4 regions of the Vibrio artabrorum genome follow, and region 2 is predicted to be linked to each of the others. Evidence: predicted binding sites of a transcription regulator. Region 2 holds the regulator's gene; each other region holds the start of a gene.

What was found. The regulator CRP, encoded in region 2, controls carbon source genes, mostly activating them, when cyclic AMP is high. The targets are predictions, from matches to a motif close to TGTGANNNNNNTCACA.
Region 1: a site for CRP is predicted at 2,245-2,260, ahead of malT (HTH-type transcriptional regulator MalT). Genes of this name have one in related genera too.
Region 3: a site for CRP is predicted at 2,741-2,756, ahead of recB (exodeoxyribonuclease V subunit beta). Genes of this name have one in related genera too.
Region 4: a site for CRP is predicted at 1,862-1,877, ahead of OCU36_RS10660 (NupC/NupG family nucleoside CNT transporter). Genes of this name have one in related genera too.

Annotation. Positions count from the first base shown of each region.
Region 1 is NZ_AP025459.1:513,715-519,126, reverse strand. It holds gene OCU36_RS16430 (glycogen/starch/alpha-glucan phosphorylase) at 1-1,883, opposite strand, end outside; gene malT (HTH-type transcriptional regulator MalT) at 2,451-5,159, shown strand; gene OCU36_RS16420 (DUF368 domain-containing protein) at 5,391-5,412, shown strand, end outside.
Region 2 is NZ_AP025458.1:2,736,783-2,742,194, reverse strand. It holds gene astD (succinylglutamate-semialdehyde dehydrogenase) at 1-1,258, shown strand, start outside; gene OCU36_RS12470 (DUF1338 domain-containing protein) at 1,382-2,173, shown strand; gene crp (cAMP-activated global transcriptional regulator CRP) at 2,384-3,016, opposite strand; gene OCU36_RS12460 (phosphoribulokinase) at 3,256-4,125, opposite strand; gene OCU36_RS12455 (YheU family protein) at 4,203-4,415, opposite strand; gene OCU36_RS12450 (hydrolase) at 4,511-5,412, opposite strand, start outside.
Region 3 is NZ_AP025458.1:749,658-755,069, forward strand. It holds gene recC (exodeoxyribonuclease V subunit gamma) at 1-2,446, shown strand, start outside; gene recB (exodeoxyribonuclease V subunit beta) at 2,852-5,412, shown strand, end outside.
Region 4 is NZ_AP025458.1:2,386,241-2,391,652, forward strand. It holds gene OCU36_RS10660 (NupC/NupG family nucleoside CNT transporter) at 455-1,717, opposite strand; gene OCU36_RS10665 (TatD family hydrolase) at 1,922-2,734, opposite strand; gene OCU36_RS10670 (hypothetical protein) at 2,715-2,870, opposite strand; gene prfC (peptide chain release factor 3) at 2,972-4,552, opposite strand; gene rimI (ribosomal protein S18-alanine N-acetyltransferase) at 4,713-5,168, opposite strand; gene OCU36_RS10685 (DNA polymerase III subunit psi) at 5,161-5,412, opposite strand, start outside.

The DNA of each region.
Region 1 (5,412 bases), on a different replicon from region 2:
AAGACCACTTTCAGTTTGTTGCCGATGCGAGGGTCGTTGTTGATCTTCTCTGCAATCTTGTTAACCGCGAAGATGATCTCTTTCGCCAAGTGGTAACCCGGTGCGGCTTTCGCTGCGAAGAAACATACGCGTGGCTCACACTCAAAACCCGGTTCGTTAAGAATACGGTGGTACAGAGAGAGAATGTGGAGCAAATCTAGATGCTGACGCTTGTATTCGTGAAGACGTTTAATTTGAACGTCAAAGATAGCGTTAGTATCTAGCTCGATACCCATGTTCTCTTGAACCCAATCAGCTAGGCGCTGTTTGTTTTCTTTCTTAACCGCCATGAATTCTTTTTGGAATTTCGCGTCCGTTGCAAACTGAGCGATGCCTTCTAGCTGCTCAAGTTTTGCTGGCCACTCAGTACCGATCTTACCAGTGATTAGTGTAGATAGACCTGGGTTACAGAACTTCAACCAACGACGCGGCGTGATGCCGTTTGTTACGTTAGTCAGTTTGCCTGGGAAGATTTCGTTGAACTCAGGGAACAAGTCTTTCTTAACCAGTTGTGAGTGAAGCGCCGCGACACCGTTTACTTTGTAAGAACCAATCACACAGAGATTTGCCATGCGAACCATACGGTGGAAACCTTCTTGGATGATAGAAAGCTTCGCTTGCTTCTCACCGTCACCCGGCCACATCTTGCGAACTTCTTGCATGAAGCGGTGGTTGATTTCAAAAATGATTTCCATGTGACGTGGAAGAAGACGCTTGATCAGAGATTCAGACCAAGTCTCTAGTGCTTCAGGAAGTAGTGTGTGGTTGGTGTAGGCGAACGTATGAGCACTGATTTCCCATGCTTGATCCCAAGATAGACCTTTCTCGTCAATCAAGATGCGCATTAGCTCAGGAATCGCAATCGTTGGGTGCGTATCGTTAAGCTGAATCGTTTCTTGCTTAGGCAGATCTTCTAGAGAGAAACCTGCGGCTTCGTGACGACGTAAAATATCGCGAACCGACGCTGCTGAGTGGAAGTACTGCTGCATTAGACGCAGAGTTTTACCTTTCTCGTGGTTGTCGTTCGGGTACAGAACCTTAGTGATGTTACCTGCATCGATGAGCGAGTGTTGCGCTTCGAAGTAATCACCGTTGTTGAAGCTCGCAAGTGAGAATGGTGCGATTGCCTGACATTCCCAAAGGCGCAGTGGGTAAACCGTGTTTGACTCGTAACCTACGATAGGGAGATCCCAAGGCATTGCTTTCACTTCCATACCTGGAACCCAAATACGAACTTCTTTACCGTCGATGTATTCAACTTCTACATGACCGTAAAAACCAATGTGTTGTGCGAGTTCTGGGCGAGCGACTTCCCATGGGTAACCTTCCACACCACGCCATGCATCAGGTGCTTCTTGTTGACGACCGTCTTGGAAAGATTGTTTGAATAGACCGTATTCGTAGTGAAGACCGTAACCGACTGTTGGGTATTCTTGAGCGGCACAAGAATCCATGAAACAAGCCGCTAGACGACCAAGACCACCATTACCGAGTGATGGGTCACGCTCTTCTTCTAGAAGGTCCGTTAGGTTTTGACCTAGCTCTTCCATCGCGTGAGTGATTTGCTCGTACAGACCCATGCTGATCAGATTGTTACCGGTTAAACGGCCAATCAAAAACTCTAGAGATAGGTAGTTAACGCTTTTCGCGTTCTTAATTTTTTCATCATTTTCAGTTTCTAGCAGGTCAAAAGTCGTGAGCTCTGCAAGAGCACGACCCATTGCTAGATACCATGAACGGCTGTCTGCTGTTTCAACGGTTGTGGCGTAGGTTGCAGATAAATGTTTCTTAACACTCTCTTGGAATGACACTTTATCGAAAGTTTTTTGCTGAGTTGGTTTCATTTCAGAAATCTCGCTTTTAATAGTTCTAATTCATCTGTGACATATCGTGCACGGTCACCATAAACTAAACATCATCCTGCTAACGCCACTGACTAGGAGTAGATGGGAGGGCGTAGGGGGCGTAACGCGATTGGGTTAGTGATCTGACTCTCATGTTCTGCCTGAGAACAAAAACTTGAAGTGACTAAGATCACAAGCTCCCATTCGATAACGTCACTTGGCTGAATCTGACGTCAACTGAACGCATTTAACCTCATTGCCAAATCTGATATTCAGATCACGAAAATATTTTCTGCGTCTCATTTTTTGCACAACAATCCGTACACAGTAGGAGATAAAGACAGGTAAAAATCGCCCGACAAGTGACTTAAATCACAAATGTAGGGCGTAGAGGGCCAAAAACATGCAGAAGTGCAAGGTTTCAGAGGAGGATCATAGTCTGCATCGCTTTGCGTCACGTACTATGAGTGCAGACTTAAGTAATTAGGCTAATGTTATTGGAGTGCACTCAACGATAAATTGGGATAATCCAGAACATAAGCCATGGAATAGGTGAAAGACTTCGATATGTGGATCCCTTCGAAACTGACTCGTCCCGGCCGCTTACATAATGCAATACTGCGCCCAAGAGTGCTTGACCTCCTACAAGGTGCAGCTTGTTATAAGCTCGTGTTGTTTCGCTCTCCAGCGGGATACGGTAAAACCACCATGGCTGCCCAATGGTTAATCGATAAACCCAATGTGGGTTGGTATAGCATCGATGAAAGTGACAATGATGCATTCCGTTTCCTCAACTACCTACTGCAATCACTGAACAAAGCGACTCAACACGCCTGTCCCAAAACCCAAAAATTAGCAGAGAATCGCCAGTTTTCATCACTGCACTCTTTACTTGGTGAACTGTTTGCTGAAATGTCTGAATTCCACCAAGAATGTTTCTTGGTATTGGATGACTATCACTTAGTGAACAATGACGATATTCACGAAGCCATGCGTTTTTTCCTAAAGCATATGCCCGATAACCTGACCGTCGTCGTCACCAGTCGCAGTATGCCGCCGCTTGGTACCGCTAACCTTCGAGTTCGAGACTTAATGATTGAGTTAGGTAACGATTCGTTAGCTTTTGATACCGAAGAGACCACGCGCTTTTTCAATCAACGCGTGACCGATGGCATTGATGACGTCACGGCGGATAGCATTTGTACTTATGTAGAGGGGTGGCCTTCTGCAATGCAACTGATTGCGCTGCAAGCACAACATCAAAAACGCACCCTTGCCCAGTCAGCAGAGTCGTTCTCAACTTTTAACCATGCTCACCTTTGGGATTATTTAGTTGAAGAAGTGTTCGACCTTTTAGACTCTGAAACACGACAGTTCTTGATGCAATGTTCTGTGCTCGACCACTTCAATGACGAACTCGCCAGTGCGCTGACACAGCGTGAAGATGCGCTCGGAATGATCGAGTCACTCAATCGCTTCGGTCTGTTCATCTACCCGCTAGAGGGCGAAAAAAACTGGTACCGCTTCCATAATCTGTTCGGCGAGTTTTTAGCGCACGAGCGTCAGGCTCGAATTCCTCAACAAGAAGCCGAATTGCACCGAAGTGCGGCGAAAGCATGGATTAAACAAAAAACGCCTCATCAAGCACTGCGACACGCCCAGCGCGCTGACGACCCACAATTGATTATTCAAATCCTGAGTGAACATGGGTGGCAAATGTTCAACCAAGGCGAGCTTTCATCGTTAGAAATGGCCATCAAACAGTTAACAACGGATCAACTATACAGTGATCCAAAGTTATCCATGCTACGCGCATGGCTTGCACAAAGTCAGCACCGCTATAATCAAGTGGGTACGCTATTAGAAGAAGCCGAAACGCAGTTTCAAGCTCGAAACATCGAATTGGATACTCAACAACAGGGTCAATACAACGCCCTGCGCGCACAAGTGGCGATCAACAACAATGAACCTGAAAAGGCACTAGAGTTAGCAGAGCTTGCACTGAGCCAACTCAATACCACCGTATACCGCAGCCGAATTGTAGCCACCTCCGTTGTTGGCGAAGTCAACCACGTGATAGGTAATCTAAGCCGTGCTTTGCCAATGATGCAACAGACTGAAAAGCTGGCACGTCAGCATCAGGTTTACCATCAAGCGCTGTGGGCGATTCTGCAACAGAGTGAAATTCTAATTGCTCAAGGTTATGTTCAGGCGGCATTCGAGCTGCAAGATAGCGCGTTTAAATTGATTGAAGAGCATCAACTTCAATACGTACCTTTACACGAATTTTTGCTTCGTGTTCGAGCTCAGATCTTCTGGTGTTGGAACCGATTAGATGAAGCGGAAGAGTGTTGTTACAAAGGCTTAGATATCCTTGGCCATCACTCCCCAAGTAAGCACTTACACAGCTACTCAATGCTGGCTCGACTCGCACTAAGCCGTGGCGAAATTGATAAAGCGTCGAAATTTATCGACCAGATTCAACACTTGTTACGCCAGTCCACTTACCACGTTGATTGGACAGCAAACGCTTCTCTTTCTTTGATACTTTTTTGGCAAATAACAGGCGATAAAGATGCTATCCATGATTGGCTAAATGTAGCGGTTCGGCCGGAATCAGCCAGTAACCACTTCTGCCAGCTGCAATGGAGAAATATTGTTCGTGCTCACATCATCTTAGAGCAATACGAAGACGCAGAGGAAGCATTAACGTTCTTAAAAAGCGAAGCTCAACGGTCTCACCTTGTCACTGACACTAACCGAAACTTAATTGTTGAAGCGGTGCTGCGCACCCAAACGAACGACGAAGACAGTGCGCGAGTGTTACTTGAAGAAGCGCTGCATATGACCAATCAAACGGGCATGGTCGGTAACTTTTTAATCGACGGTAGCATTATTGGTCATATCGTAGACAAACTGAGTAATAAACCGGGTTTAGGCGATTTAGAGCGTCACCGCGCTCAACAAATCATGAAAGACATCTCAACAACTCAGCGTAGCCGTTCGATTCACTTTGACGAAGATTTTGTTGAGAATCTGGTTAATCACCCCAACATCCCTGAGCTTGTGCGCACTAGCCCACTCACCCAGCGAGAATGGCAAGTGCTCGGATTAATTTACTCAGGTTTTAGTAACGAGCAGATCGCTCAAGAGTTGGATGTCGCAGGGACAACAATCAAGACTCACATTCGGAACCTTTATCAAAAGCTGAACATTGCCAACCGTAAAGAAGCCATCAATACCGCTAAGAACTTACTGCAATTAATGGGATACTAAGACCCGTTCAAATTTAAGACGAACCGGAGCGAGTCACGGGTAGTGGCTCGCTTTTTTCGTTGGTAGCTTCGAGAAGAAAAAACGGAAAAAATAAAAGCGCTTTCTCGCTAGGGTCTGTTGATCTTTCGTGGTTCAATTTTATTCGAAAGGTCAACAGACCCTAGTATATCCATACTTTTTTTATACGAAAGTTTGTATACTGCACAAAATCACCTTCAACTCTATAAAGTCATGAACTACTTAAGTACTTTTT
Region 2 (5,412 bases):
CTTTGCCGAGAAGGTAAAAGAGAACAGCGAAGAAATCGCACAAATCATCGCAAAAGAGACAGGCAAGCCGATTTGGGAAACGCGCACTGAAGCGGGTGCGATGGCAGGCAAAATCGCTATCTCTATTCGTGCTTACCATGAACGTACCGGTGGGGCATCACGTGAAGCCGCTGGCAACCAGATTGTACTGCGTCATCGTCCATTGGGCGTGATGGCGGTATTTGGTCCTTATAACTTCCCGGGTCACCTACCAAACGGTCATATTGTTCCTGCGCTGCTATCGGGTAATACCGTGGTATTTAAGCCGTCAGAGCAAACACCTTGGACGGGGGAGTTCGTCATGAAGCTGTGGCAAGAGGCGGGTCTTCCAGCTGGTGTGATTAACCTAGTACAAGGCGCTAAAGAGACAGGCATCGCACTGGCTGAGGCTAAAGGTCTTGATGGTGTGCTATTTACCGGTAGTGCTAATACCGGTCATATCCTTCACCGTCAATTCGCGGGCCAACCGGGCAAGATGCTGGCGCTAGAGATGGGCGGCAACAACCCGATGGTGATCAGTGATCAATTTGGGGATGTTGACGCGACGGTTTACACCATTATCCAGTCGGCTTTCATCAGTGCGGGTCAACGTTGTACATGTGCACGTCGCTTGTATGTGCCTGTTGGAGAGAAGGGCGATCAACTACTGGATAAGCTCGTTGCTGCGACCTTGAAGATTCGTGTCGATCAGCCATTCGCTGAGCCAGCACCCTTCATGGGTCCGCAGATCTCTGAAGCTGCGGCTAAGTTCATTCTGGACGCGCAAGCGAATCTGCAATCGTTAGGCGGTGTCAGCCTAGTCGAAGCAAAAGCGGGTCAAGCGGCGTTTGTTTCTCCTGGCATCATCGATGTAACCAACATTGCTGAACTGCCGGATGAAGAGTACTTCGGTCCATTGCTACAAGTGGTTCGTTACCAGTCACTAGAGCAAGCGGTTGAGCTAGCGAACGACACGCGCTTTGGTTTATCTGCTGGTTTAGTTTCAACCGACGATTCAGAGTGGGAATACTTCGTTGACCATATCCGCGCGGGCATTGTTAATCGTAACCGTCAGTTGACTGGCGCAAGCGGCGACGCACCATTTGGCGGCCCGGGAGCTTCCGGTAACTTACGTCCAAGTGCTTACTACGCGGCGGATTACTGCGCGTATCCGATGGCTTCAATGGAAGGCAGTGAAACTCAACTGCCAGCCACGTTTAGCCCGGGAATTGAGCTTTAGTTTAAATTTAAGTGACAGAATGACTGACTGGCTTATGAAATAAAGGCTGCTGACTTTGTGTCTAAGCCTCGCCTTTTCTAATCCAAATGACTAGCTTGCTAGAATCTTTGATAAGGAGTCTCCATGACACCCGATCTACTCTTTAAATCACTATGGGATGATTACATTGATAGGCTTTGCCCATCGGCAGAAAAAGTTCATCGTCTACTGAAAGAAGACGAAGCGCTGATTAATGATCACATTGCACTGCGTACTTTCAATGTTGATCCTTTGGGGATTGACACACTCGCTAAGCCTTTTCTGGCTTTAGGTTATAAGGCGTGTGGCGATTACTTGTTTGAAAGCAAGAAGTTGGTGGCTAAGCACTATGAGCACCCAGATCCCACCCAACCTAAAGTGTTTATTAGTGAGTTGAAGGTCGAAGCGTGTTCCAGTGATTTACAGCAGATCGTGGCTAAGTTGGTTGAGCAAGTGGACGCAAGCAAGCTTCAAGGTTATGAGTTCTTGTTTGGTGGCCGACTTTGGGATCTGAGCTTCGCGGATTTCCAAGTGTTAGCAAAAGAGAGCGAATATGCTTCTTGGTTAGCGGCTCATGGCTATGGTGCAAATCACTTTACGGTGAGTGTGAATCAGCTTAAGCACTTCGAGGAGGTACAGAGTGTGAATGACTATTTGAGAGAGTCGGGCTTCACAATCAATGCATCTGGAGGTGAGGTTAAAGGCTCTCCAGAGGTTTTATTAGAGCAATCATCAACAATGGCGGATAAAGTCCCAGTATCATTTGTTGATGGCAATGAGATGATTCCTGGTGGCTTCTATGAGTTTGCGAAGCGTTATGTGATGGATAATGGTGAGCTATACACTGGGTTTGTGGCGGCATCAGCAGATAAAATTTTTGAGAGTACTAACGGGTAGATATAAGAGTTGAGGTTCGGGCTTCTCCCTGCGAGAGACAAATCGTCATTCCATAGACCGACGAAGGAGTAGGGAATCTTTATAGATTTACCCACTTGTTTGAAGAGCTCCCCAACTCGGTCGTCCCTCCTTTTTGGGGATGACGCAAATAAACAAAAAGCCACCAATGTCTCCATTGGTGGCTTTTAAAATTTTAGCGGTTAATCGAGATTAACGAGTGCCGTAGACCACGATAGTTTTACCGTGTGCAGAAATTAGGTTCTGCTCTTCTAGCATCTTCAAGATACGACCTACTGTCTCACGAGAACAACCAACGATCTGGCCAATCTCTTGACGAGTGATCTTGATTTGCATGCCGTCAGGGTGAGTCATGGCATCGGGCTGTTTCGCTAGATTTAGTAGCGTTTGAGCGATACGACCTGTTACATCAAGGAACGCTAAGTCACCAACTTTTTGGCTCGTTACTTGTAAACGGTTTGCCATTTGCGATGAAAGGCGCATCAGGATGTCTGGGTTCACTTGGATAAGTTGGCGGAATTTCTTGAAAGAAATTTCAGCAACTTCACAAGGAGATTTTGCACGAACCCATGCAGTACGCTCTTGGTCTTCTTCGAAGAGGCCAAGCTCACCAATGAAGTCACCTTGGTTTAAGTAAGAAAGAATCATTTCCTTACCTTCTTCGTCTTTGATAAGAACTGCCACAGAACCTTTAACGATGTAATACAAGGTTTCTGCCTTTTCACCAGCATGAATCAAAGTACTCTTTGAAGGGTACTTATGAATATGACAGTGTGAAAGGAACCACTCTAATGTTGGATCGGTTTGGGGTTTACCTAGAACCATAATATCTTACTTCCTCTGCAGGGTATGCTTGCTGCTTTCCGTATTTTAGCTAAGCCTGGATTGACTTGTAGGGTAAGAGCACTCGTTGAGCGCTGCAAGCTATCTTGTGTTTCGTCTAAGAATAGTATCCTTTTTCCGAGACTATTTCTTGATTTTAATCGTGACCAAGCCACGATTTTTTACGCAAAACTGTGCACATGATCACGGTATGAAAAGTAATCAATAAAAACGTTGTTTTGTTAACCAATTTTTCCGGTTTCGATGAGTTGTTGTAGGATCGGTCTTACGATGAGCTCCATAGCAAAACTCATTTTCCCCCCCGGCACGACTAGCGTGTTATGGCGAGACATAAATGAGCCATCAATCATGGCCAAAAGGTAGGGAAAATCGACGTTTTTTATGCCACGCAAACGTATCACTACGAAGCTTTCGTCTAAACTTGGAATCCCTTTCGCGTTCAGTGGATTTGAGGTATCTACGGTTGGAACACGCTGAAAGTTGATATGGGTCCGTGAAAATTGTGGGGTAATGTAGTTAAGGTAATCATCCATCGAACGAACAATGGAGTCCATTACTGCTTCACGGGAGTGACCACGATCGCGAGTGTCACGAACAAATTTTTGGATCCACTCAAGGTTGACGATGGGCACCATGCCGATCAGCAAATCGACATGTTGGGAAACATTGATGTCACCATCAACTACACCACCATGCAGGCCTTCATAAAACATCACATCGGAGTTTTCAGGGATCTCTTGCCATGGCGTAAAGGTGCCCGGCATTTGATTGTACGGCACGGCTTCATCGAAGGTGTGTAGGTAACGACGTACCTTACCTGTGCCTTCGTTACCGTATTGACGGAAGAACTCCTCTAATGCGCCAAAATCGTTGGCTTGCGGACCAAAGTAGCTGATGTGCTTACCTTGCTCGCGCGCTTTACGGATTTCGACATCCATCTCTGGTCGAGTGAAGCGATGGAAGCTATCCCCCTCAACCCAAGCAGCCTTGACGTTCATCATATTGAACATTTTACGGAAGGCTTCTGAGGTGGTGGTGGTGCCGGCTCCTGATGAACCCGTCACCGCAATTATTGGATGTTTAGCGGACATGACAACCCTTGTCTTTTGAGTAACTTACTTGTTAGCAATCGGTTACTACTATAACACGGCTCCTTAATGAGCGCAGCCTAGAAGCGTTTTGTGACCTGAATATCAACGGTTTCATGTAGCTCAGAAAATACGATACTGATTTCTCCTGAGGCCAATTGATTTTTTACTTGGTCAATCTTGTTTTGAAGTGAAACCTCTACATCACCGTAGTCTGTGCCTTCACGCAGTACGAATTCTTTAATCAGGTTTTCCAGCGTTTCTGGGGCGATGTCTTGCCATGGGATGATCATAAATACTTCTCTCTTTTATGTTCATGGATATGTTCATTCATGAGTAATGAGTGTGCTCAGCAATGTTTTTACTTCTATTGACTAAGGCTCAGTCATTATGCCGAATTTAGAATGCTTTCATAGTAGGCCGGTAACGCTTCTTCTAACCAAAATCTTGGTTTGAGTGTGCTGCCGGTAATAAACCCCACATGGCCACCTTTTTGAAACAGCCGATAATCGATGTTGTCCGGTAGTACGAATTTGGGGATGACGTCATCGGTCATAAACGGATCGTCTTTGGCATGAATGATCTGAGTTGGCAGCTTGATCTTAGTCAGTTTAGGAAGCGCTGAACATTGTGCGTAATAATCTTGAGCATTTTTGAATCCATGCAAAGGTGCGGTAATGCGTTCATCAAACTCATACAGTTTGGTGATGTTGTGAATGGTTTCAGTGGTAATGCCGAGCTTCTCTTGTAGCAGATTGGCCTTTTTCAATGCATTCGATTTTAGCGAGTTGAGCAGGTACTTCTTATAGAGCTTTGAAAAGCCTTGTTCAATACGACTGGAACAACAAGCAAGGTCGAAGGGTGCTGATACAATCGTAGCAGCCGACAGTAACGGGTCATCCGCATATTCAGCGAGGTAGTTGGCCAACATGTTTCCGCCCAAGGAAATACCAACCGCAACCTTCGGGTTATGGGGAAACTGAGCGTGCAGATGTCTTAAGAAGAAGCGTGCATCTTCGACTTCACCGGAATGATATGCGCGAGCCAAACGATTAGGTTTGCCGCTACAGCCTCTAAAGTGCATCATCACTGATAACCAACCATCTTGCGCAAATGCATTCATCAGTCCGTTGGCATAAGGGCTCTCAAAGCTGCCTTCTAAACCGTGGAATAGCACGAAAATGGGTTTACTACCGAGGTTGTTGCTACTTATGTTGTCACTGTCTGGAGATTCACTCCAAGCAAGATCGAGAAAGTCACCATCGGGGGTGTCTAAGGTTTGCCAGTGAG
Region 3 (5,412 bases), 1.1 Mb from region 2:
CCTACTGCATCAGCTGCAAGCCGATATTCTCCAGCTAGAAGAACATCAAGACGACCACATCTTAGATTCCAGCCACCATAAACAGGTGGTTGAACTGGGTGACCGCTCGCTGACCGTGCACGCTTGTCACAGCCCAATGCGTGAGGTTGAAGTTCTTCATGATCAGCTGTTGGCGATGTTTGATGCCGACCCGACCCTGAAACCACGCGATATCATCGTGATGGTGTCTGACATTAATGCTTATAGCCCAGCGATTCAGGCGGTATTTGGTAATGCCCCAGGTGAGCGTTATATCCCTTACTCGATCTCGGATAGAACCGCCGACCAAGAAAGCCCAATTCTGACCGCCTTCATGCAGTTGGTCGCGCTACCGAATACGCGTTGTTTAGCGTCTGAGTTGTTAGAGCTGTTAGAAATCCCAGCAATGATGGCGCGTTTTGGTATTGATGAGTTTCAATTCGAGCAAGCCAAGCAGTGGGTTGAAGAAGCGGGCATCCGTTGGGGTGTCGACTCTTCTACCGCAACGGAATTTGATCTACCTGCAACCGAGCAAAATACGTGGTTGTTTGGTATCCAGCGCATGTTACTGGGCTATGCGATGTCCGATTCTGCGGGTTTATTTGAAACCGAACACTCTCCGATTGCCGCTTATAACGAAGTTCAAGGCATTAACGCCGAACTTGCGGGTAAGTTAGCGCACTTTATCGATCGTATCGCTCATTACCGACAGCGCCTGACTGAAACTCAATCGATCGATATGTGGCGTGAAACCTTGCTGACAATGATGGATGATTTCTTTGCGGTTGAGCTGGAAGGCGAGGTAGTACTTAAGTCGATTCGTGATGCACTTTCACAACTGAACGAACAGCTTGATGATGCCTTGTACGAGCAAGAACTGTCGCCAAGCATTATCTACCAGTACTTGAATAATAAACTGTCGGGTGCGCGTATTAGCCAACGCTTCTTAGCGGGGCAAGTTAACTTTTGCACTCTGATGCCGATGCGTTCCATTCCGTTCAAAACCGTCTGTTTGTTAGGTATGAATGATGGCGTTTATCCTCGCTCAATGCCTCCTGAGGGTTTTGATTTAATCAACGGACGCTCTCGGCCGGGTGACCGTTCTCGTCGTGATGATGACCGTTACCTATTCTTAGAAGCGATACTGTCGGCGCAAGAGTGTCTGTACATCAGTTATGTCGGCCGTTCGATTCAAGACAATACTGAGCGAGTGCCGTCGGTGCTGGTTTCTGAGTTGATGGAATACTGCCAGCAGAACTACTGTTTAAGCGAAGACCAAGCCTTACCAAGTGATGACTCAGGTATTAAGCTGACTCAAGCGATCAGCTTTGAACACACCATGACACCGTTCAGCCCAGCTGCGTTTACTCAAGGTGATGCGAGCCATGTGCTGAGTTACGCCAAAGAGTGGCTTCCAGCGGCTAACCGTTCCGGTGAACGCAGTGGTGAATTCAACCGTGCATTGGATGATTATTTGTTGGGGGCAACGTATCCGTTAGAACTCGACTTGGTTGAGTTGCAGCGTTTCTGGCGTTTACCGGTGCAGTACTTCTTTAATCGTCGCCTAAAAGTGGTGTTTGAACCGCCACTTCCTGTAATGGAAGACGATGAACCGTTTGTACTTAATGGCCTAGAGAGTTTCCAACTTAAAGATGCGCTGTTGCAAGTGTTGCTGGAGCACCCAGAAGGTGCAGATGAAGCCGTTCGACAGTTTGTCTCTGAGCAAAAAGCGCAAGGTCGATTACCGATTGGCGCTTTCGGTGATATCGAATTTGAAACCAACCGTGTGCAAGCAGAAGACTTAGCCAAAGAGATTCGATTTGTCAGCGGTTCACCACAGCAAGATCTTGAAGTGAATATCGAATTTGATGTATTGGGTGAAGGTAAGCCTGTTCGTATGATGGGGTGGTTAACTCAAAACTATCAATCAGGTTTAGTGCGTTTTCGTAGCGGAAAAATCCGCGCTCAAGATTACTTAGCGGCTTGGATTGACCATTTGTGTTGTGCGGTGATGGGGCATGGAAAAAGCACCCATATTATTGGTTACGACAGAAAAGAAGGTGTGGTTCATCAAACGCTACAACCGATTGGTGATGCGCAGCAGGCAAAGAGTTTGCTGGCTGAGCTAGTGCGATTGTTTTATCAGGGTATGACCACACCATTGCCGTACTTTCCGAAAACGGCATTAGCTGGGGTTGAAGCGGGTTTTAGCCGTGGTAAATGGGTCGATGATGAAGAAAAATCACTCAAGAAAATGGCTGATACCTTTAATGACAGCTTCGCCTTTACGGGCGAGGGCAGAGATACTTACATCTCTCGAATCTGGCCTAAGTGGGATGATGAACTGGCTGCTCAGTCGCGTCTGTATTCGACGCTTGTGTTGCAAGCGGCCAGACTGGCCGCTGCCGATCTGGAAGATCAGGAGTAAGTCATGGTGATCCGTAAGATCGCCAACGATACGAGCGGTAAAGCGATGCGCTTATCAAAAGATTCGCGGAAGTTGGGCGTAGACTCGATAAAAGCGATAGAAAACGGATTGCAGGAAGTCTGGGTACAGGAAATAAAGTGGCCGCCAGTAAATCATTATTAGTGTAGGGCGTTTGCTGTACGGCCACAGGTCAGAGGGACCATTATTCTGTGGTTCAAAGTTACGCATGAGTATAAAACTCTTAAGCGCTTCCGAACTCGTGGCCGCATAGTAGCGAGTCGATCGGAATGGGTCCGTGAGTGAGATCGCACTAACTATTAACTAATTTGTGTGGGCGTTAATTGAATGACGTTTTCCATGTTAGGTCACGTTTGTAACAATACATTTATCAGAAGGCAGTAAGGCATGACGACCACAAGCAGTGTTCAGGTAATTGCTCCAAAAACACTCGATACGATGACGTTTCCACTTCATGGTGCGCGTTTAATTGAAGCATCGGCCGGTACGGGGAAAACATTCACCATTGCTGGCTTGTACTTGCGCTTACTGCTCGGACACGGTACGGCCGCGCCGCAAGGTGATCTGACGGAAGCCACTCGACATCATGAGCCACTCACCGTAGACCAAATACTGGTGGTGACTTTTACTGAAGCAGCAACCGCAGAGCTACGTGATCGTATTCGTGCGCGAATTCATGATGCACGCATTGCGTTTGCACGTGGGCAAAGTGACGACCCGGTGATTGCGCCTTTGTTACAAGCCATCGATGATCATGCTGGCGCGGCGAAAACCCTACTTAACGCAGAAAGACAAATGGATGAGGCTGCGGTCTACACCATTCACGGTTTCTGTCAACGGATGTTGACTCAAAATGCCTTCGAGTCTGGAAGCCGTTTTGACAATGAATTTGTAACCGATGAAAGCCATCTGAAAGCGCAAGTGGTCGCCGATTACTGGCGTAAGCAGTTTTACCCGCTACCTATTCAACTGGCAGGTGAGGTTCGCAATATCTGGGGTTCCCCTGCTGCGTTATTAGCGGACGTAAATCGTTATTTAACGGGGTCTCCGCTCAAGTTGACAGTCGATGCGATGTCGGGCGACCTGCAAACTCTGCACAATCAAAACTTAGATAAAGTGAAGCAACTTAAGGCGTTGTGGTGTGAATCTGAAGCGGATTTTTTAGCTTTGATCTCTGGATCGGATGTGAATAAGCGCAGCTACACCAAGAAGTCTTTGCCGACTTGGTTAGAAGCGGTAACAGCATGGGCGCAGAGCGACACCCATGATTACCAGTTCCCAGATAAATTAGAGAAGTTCTCACAAGCCACTCTAAGCGAAAAAACAGCAAAAGGTACCGCACCTCAACACGTGGTGTTTGAGGCGATTGAGGAGTTCTTAAACTCTCCTGCAGACCTGAAAGCCCCGTTATTGGCACATGCGATCACCCATTGTCGAACTATGTTAGCCAAGGCTAAGCAGCAGAAGCAGTGGTTATCATTTGATGATTTGCTGACTCAGTTATCCGCGTCGATTGATGTCGATGAGCAATCCCTGCTGGTGGAGAGAATCCGCACCTTATACCCAGTCGCGATGATCGATGAATTCCAAGATACCGATCCGCTGCAGTACAGTATTTTTAGCCGAATCTATCTTGATAATCCGCAGTGTGGTCTGTTTATGATCGGTGACCCTAAACAGGCTATTTACGGATTCCGTGGCGCAGACATCTTTACCTATATCAAGGCGAGAAACCAAGTTAGTGCTCACTATACGTTAGGCACTAACTGGCGTTCGAGTGCTGACATGGTCAGTGCGGTAAACCAAGTGTTTATGAATTCGGATAGCCCGTTTATCTACGACCAAGACATTCCATTTTTGCCCGTCGCAGCCAGTCCATCGGCCGACAAACGCCAATGGGTGATGAATGGTCAAACTCAGCATGCACTGACCTTTTGGCTGCAGGATGCAGAAGATAAGCCATTGCCGAAAGGCGAATATCACAAAGCCATGGCCGAGGCGACCGCCAGTCAAATTCAAACCATTCTGACTGCATCTCAAAATCAACAGGCCTATTTTGATAACGGCAAAAAACAACATGCCGTGAATGCGGGTGATATTGCTGTCTTAGTTCGAACCGGTAGTGAAGGTCGCCTGATCAAGAACGCACTATCGGAGCAAGGCATCGCGAGTGTGTATTTGTCGAACCGAGACAGTGTATTCACCAGTTTGGTCGCGCAAGATATTCAGCGTTTGTTGCAGGCGGTGCTGACGCCTGAAAATGACCGTGCATTGCGCGCCAGTTTAGCGTCGGAATTGTTTGCTCTGGATGCGGCCTCATTGGACGAACTCAACAATGATGAAGTGGTATGGGAAAACGTCGTTAACGAGTTTAGAGAATATCGTAAGTTGTGGCTACAGCGTGGCGTGTTACCCATGCTGCGCAGCGTGATCAGTAAACGACATCTCGCGGAACGCTTACTGGAAGAAGAAAATGGTGAGCGCTCACTTACTGATTTGATGCACATTGGCGAATTGCTACAGCAAGCCAGGCAAGAGCTCGACAGTGACTATGGTTTGTTGCGTTGGTTGGCAGAAGCGATTTCCGATGCTCAAAATGGTTTAGGCGGCAATGAAGATGACATTCAACGCCTTGAATCAGAAAGAAACTTGGTTCAAATCGTTACCATTCACAAATCAAAAGGCTTGGAATATGATCTCGTATTTTTGCCGTTTGTCGCGAGCTACCGTGAAGCGAGCGAAGGCAAGTTCTACGATCATGATTCAGATACCACAGTACTGGATATCACTGGCAGCGATAGTGCCTTAGCACAAGCCGATAAAGAGCGATTGGCGGAAGACTTACGCTTGATTTACGTGGCGCTGACTCGTGCAGTATATGGCTGTTTCATTGGCATGGCACCGCTACGTAAAGGGCGTTCAACCAAAGAGCCAACTGGCGTTCACTT
Region 4 (5,412 bases), 350 kb from region 2:
AGATGGAAATTTTAGTCATGCTCAGTAGTCACAAATGAACGGACTTGGTTCCTTGAAGACTTGATAGCTTTCGCCACCAATTGCAATCCTTGTCACCGCACAGTACCAGTTTGGTCTATGGCACAACAAATCAGTCATGTTGTGTCTAACATCTATAGCGTATTGCTAAATTTGGCTTAATCCCAGAAAAATAACACCAGCGTTGTATTAACGGTTACTTTCTTGCCAACAAGAGACATCCTATCCCTTAAAGTTATACATTATAGATATCCATCAATAAATTGTAGTGCTCCTTAGAACGCAAACGGTTTGTATCTCAAAAAAACATTTTAGGCCTAATACAAGCTCTAAGTCACAACTCAGAATCACTAAGCCTAAAAACAAAAAAGCCCCGCAGCAATCTCTTGCTACGGGGCGATATTATAATGGCGTCTATATATCGATTTCTAACTAATTAGAAAGACAGGAAGAAGCCAGCAATTGTTGCTGCCATCAAGTTAGATAGAGTACCCGCTACAACCGCTTTAACACCCATACGTGCGATGTCGTGACGACGGTTTGGAGCAATACCACCTAGACCACCTAGAAGAATCGCAATTGAAGAAAGGTTTGCGAAACCACACAGTGCGAATGCGATGATAGCTTGAGTCTTCTCAGACATCACTTGACCCGTCGCTGCAACAACTTGAGCATTGTCACCAACGTATGGTACGAAGTTTAGGTATGCAACGAATTCGTTAACCACGGTCTTCTGACCAATGAAAGAACCCGCAATAGTTGCTTCTTCCCATGGAACACCAATGATGAATGCTAACGGTGCGAAGATCCAACCTAGAAGAAGTTCTAGAGTTAGGTTTTCCATACCGAACCAACCACCGATGCCACCTAGGATACCGTTGATAAGAGCGATTAGACCGATGAATGCTAGTAGCATTGCACCTACGTTAAGTGCTAGTTGTAGACCAACTGACGCACCGCCAGCAGCTGCATCGATAACGTTAGCAGGCTTGTCGTCGCCACCGTCGATGTCTGAACCTAGGTTCTCATCAACTTCCTCAGTTTCAGGCTTGATGATTTTAGCGAAGAGTAGACCACCCGGTGCAGCCATGAATGACGCTGCCACTAGGTACTCTAGAGGAACACCCATAGATGCGTAACCCGCTAGTACACCACCAGCAACTGAGGCTAAACCACCACACATTACTGCGAATAGTTCAGAGTTAGTCATTTTAGGAACAAATGGACGAACAACCAGAGGGGCTTCCGTTTGACCAACGAAAATGTTTGCTGCTGCAGACATTGACTCGGCGCGAGAAGTACCTAGCGCTTTCTGAAGACCACCACCAAGAATCTTAATAACAACTTGCATCGCACCAATGTAGTAAAGTACAGAGATAAGAGCAGAGAAGAAGATCAGTGTTGGTAGAACTTGGAATGCAAAGATAAAACCGATACCGTCAACAGAGAAGTTAACAAGACTACCAAATAGGAAGCCAGTACCATCTTTACCGTAGTCGATCACGTTTGCTACACCAGCAGAGAAACCTGCAAGTAGATCACGACCCCAAGGGATGTAAAGTACGAATGCACCAAGTGCGAATTGGATAGCGAAAGCGCCACCCACTGTTCTGATATTAATTGCTTTGCGGTTATCGGATAGTAGAACTGCGATTGCGATCAGTGCAACCATACCGACTAGGCTCATAAACAGGCTCATAGTTTATGACTTCCTTATTAGTTATTTATTGGCGTGTGACAAAAAGGGGCTATAAAGCGGGGGTAATTATACTCATGCGACCATGAATAAAGTAATGCCGCCTTCACACTTTCGTACAAGATTCATGTCGCATTCATGCGCAAATGTGAGCCAAATCACATCACAAGTGCAATTTACGCAAACGATAAACAAAAACCTTCGAATTTATTCACATATACCGAATGCACGATGGCTATTATGCCAAATCTGCGTGACAACCGATTGCTTTGTCTCTTTTCTAATCAAAACAAGCTCATTTAATATCTTAGTTAAATACTTGGAATGATTACGTTTTCCCTGATTTCCATGGATAGGCATATCTGGAGCATCAGTTTCAATCACCAAGTATTCAAGGGGCAATTTCGCGATGGTTGTGCGTGTTTTTTGCGCTCTTGGATAAGTAATGGTTCCACCGACACCAATGTAGAAACCAAGCTTGATCCATACTAAAGCTTGCTGTTCACTCCCAGAAAAGCCGTGAATTACCCCCCCAAAAGTGAACTTATGCCGCTTTATTAGCTCAATGAGTCGGTTATAAGACTTCCTCTCATGGATGATCAAAGGCAGTTCAAACGCCTTGGCAAGCTCCATTTGTTGGATGAAAAAACGCTCTTGTTTCTCTCGTTCAACGTCCACAAAAAAGTCGAGTCCACATTCGCCAATCGCCACACACTGACGTGTTTTTGAAGCAAGCAATTGGCGAAGCTCTTCAAATTGCACCTCATCAGCTTGCTCTAAAAAGTAAGGATGAAAGCCTAACGCGTAGTAAACATTGGGATGAGATTGAGCGATGTTACCGAGTTTCTTCCAGTTACTTTGACCGATAGAAGGGATGAGTAATTTCTCAACTTGAGCCTGTTTGGCTTCATTGAGGTAACCATCAATACTTTGATCAGGTGTAAAACCTTGCTCAAACGCCTCAAAATCCGCATGGCAATGGGTATCAAACAGTGGAAAATCATTTGTCTGCGATGTCATCTTCTCCACCTTCTGGCTGTTCTCCTCGAGGATCACGACGATAAGCGACACAGCAGCGCTTATTTTCAGGCGTTAAACCAAGCTCTTCACACCACTTATCGTATCTTTTAATCCAAGCTCTTATCCAACCCAGCATACTTGTCCCCCCAGCCTTCAAACCTTAAATAAAACGCATTAAAAAACGCCTATTGCAGAACAATAGACGTTTTTGTTTCACTCGAATAGAGCGCGGAGAAATTAGTGCTCGCGCGTCGCTCGGAATTGAACGTCTGGGAAACGTTCAGCAGCTAAGTTCAAGTTCACCATGGTTGGTGCGATGTAAGACAAGTTATCACCACCATCTAGCGCGAGGTTAGATTGGTTCTTACGTTTGAACTCTTCAAGTTTCTTAGCGTCATCGCACTCAACCCAGCGAGCGGTTGCAACGCTAACGCCTTCGTAGATAGCTTCGACGTTGTATTCCGCTTTCAAGCGCGCTACAACCACGTCGAACTGAAGTACACCAACCGCACCAACGATCAGATCATTGTTCTGCATAGGACGGAATACTTGTACTGCGCCCTCTTCTGAAAGCTGAACCAAGCCTTTTAGAAGTTGCTTCTGCTTCAGTGGATCGCGCAGACGAATACGACGGAATAGCTCAGGTGCGAAGTTAGGAATACCAGCGAACTTAAGGCTCTCACCTTGAGTGAAGGTATCACCAATCTGGATAGTACCGTGGTTATGTAGGCCGATAATATCACCCGCGTATGCTTTTTCAGCGCGTGCACGGTCTCCCGCCATGAACGTTACCGCATCAGAGATACTGACACTCTTACCCGTACGAACATGGTTCATCTTCATACCTTGGTTGTAAGTCCCCGAAACGATACGCATGAATGCGATACGGTCACGGTGTTTAGGGTCCATGTTTGCTTGGATCTTAAACACGAAACCAGAGAACTTCTCTTCTGTTGCTTCAACATCACGCTCGTTCGCTTGACGCGTTTGAGGAGCTGGAGCCCATTTCGTTAGACCATCAAGCATGTGGTCAACACCAAAGTTACCTAATGCAGTACCGAAGTAAACCGGCGTTAGTTCACCAGCAAGGAACAGTTCGCGGTCAAACTCAGGGCATGCGCCAATAACAAGCTCTAGCTCTTCACGTACGCTGCTCGCCAGATCTTCACCGACCGCTTCATCGAGCTCAGGGTTATCGAGACCTTTGATGATACGAACTTCTTGAATCTCATGGCCGTGGCCAGATTCATACAAGATCGTTTCATCACGGTGAATATGGTAAACACCTTTAAACTCTTTACCACAACCAATTGGCCATGAGATCGGCGCACAAGCCATACCCAGCTCGCTCTCGACTTCATCAAGCACTTCCATTGGGTCACGAACGTCACGGTCAAGTTTGTTCATAAACGTGACGATTGGCGTATCACGCAGACGCGTGACTTCCATCAGTTTACGAGTACGATCCTCGACACCTTTCGCAGCATCGATAACCATCAAACAAGAGTCAACCGCTGTTAGTGTACGGTACGTATCTTCCGAGAAATCTTCGTGTCCGGGAGTATCGAGTAGGTTTACTAGGCAATCATTGTATGGGAATTGCATTACCGACGTAGTTACCGAGATACCACGCTCTTTTTCCATCTCCATCCAGTCAGACTTAGCGTGCTGGTTGGAGCCACGGCCTTTTACGGTACCCGCTTTTTGAATCGCGTTTCCGAATAAAAGAACTTTTTCAGTAATCGTGGTTTTACCCGCATCCGGGTGAGAGATAATCGCAAACGTTCTACGTTTGCTCACTTCTTGTTGGAAAGACATAGTCGTCCTTTGCTGATCTAAAGCGTAAAAAGGGCAAGTAGATAATACTTGCCCTTGAATTCTGTGTGCGGATTATACAGAAAGCAAGCCACTTTCTAAAGGGTCAGTTTACACCCTATTTTATCGCTGATTCTCTGCTTAGCTAAAAGCCACAGCATGACTAGCTAAAAGACATAAAAAGATAACTCATAATGATAGCATCTTCATTGCCTTGCTTGGTTGGGTAATAGTTACGACGACGGTCGACTTCATTAAAGCCTGCCTTCTCATAAAGATTGAACGCATTCACATTACTTTCGCGAACTTCCAGCCAAGCACTTTCGGCGCCAGCTTGTTCACACATATCAAGAAAGTGCTCAACCAAAGCTTTACCGTAGCCTTTGCCTTGTTGGTTCGGATCAACCGCTATCGTCAGCAAAGTCACTTCACCAACAATATTCTGAGCATAGAAATAACCGACAACTTCTCCATCCACTATTAAAACACGATGGCAACCTCCACGGCTATTCAGTTCACGGATCATACTTTCAGACCAAGGATGAGAGTGCGCCGCTTGCTCAATGTTCCAAATGGCGTCGAGATGTTGTTGTGAAGTCGGTAAGAATTGATTAGTCATAAGCACAAATTTGTTGCCATAAGTCGCGGCGATGTTGGTTATTACCGTTAATGTCAGACAGTAATGGCGATTGAAGTGTTTTTAGCTTCAGCTCTTGGGTCGACTCGCAACCGGCAAACCACACCCACTCAACCGAGCTTAAATCGACAGTAGACAAGTGCTGTGGTTGAAGGTGCAAAGCCTGAGATAAGTCGAGCTTGATACTTTTAAGTACGCGTTCAAACATCACGGCGAGATCTTCGTG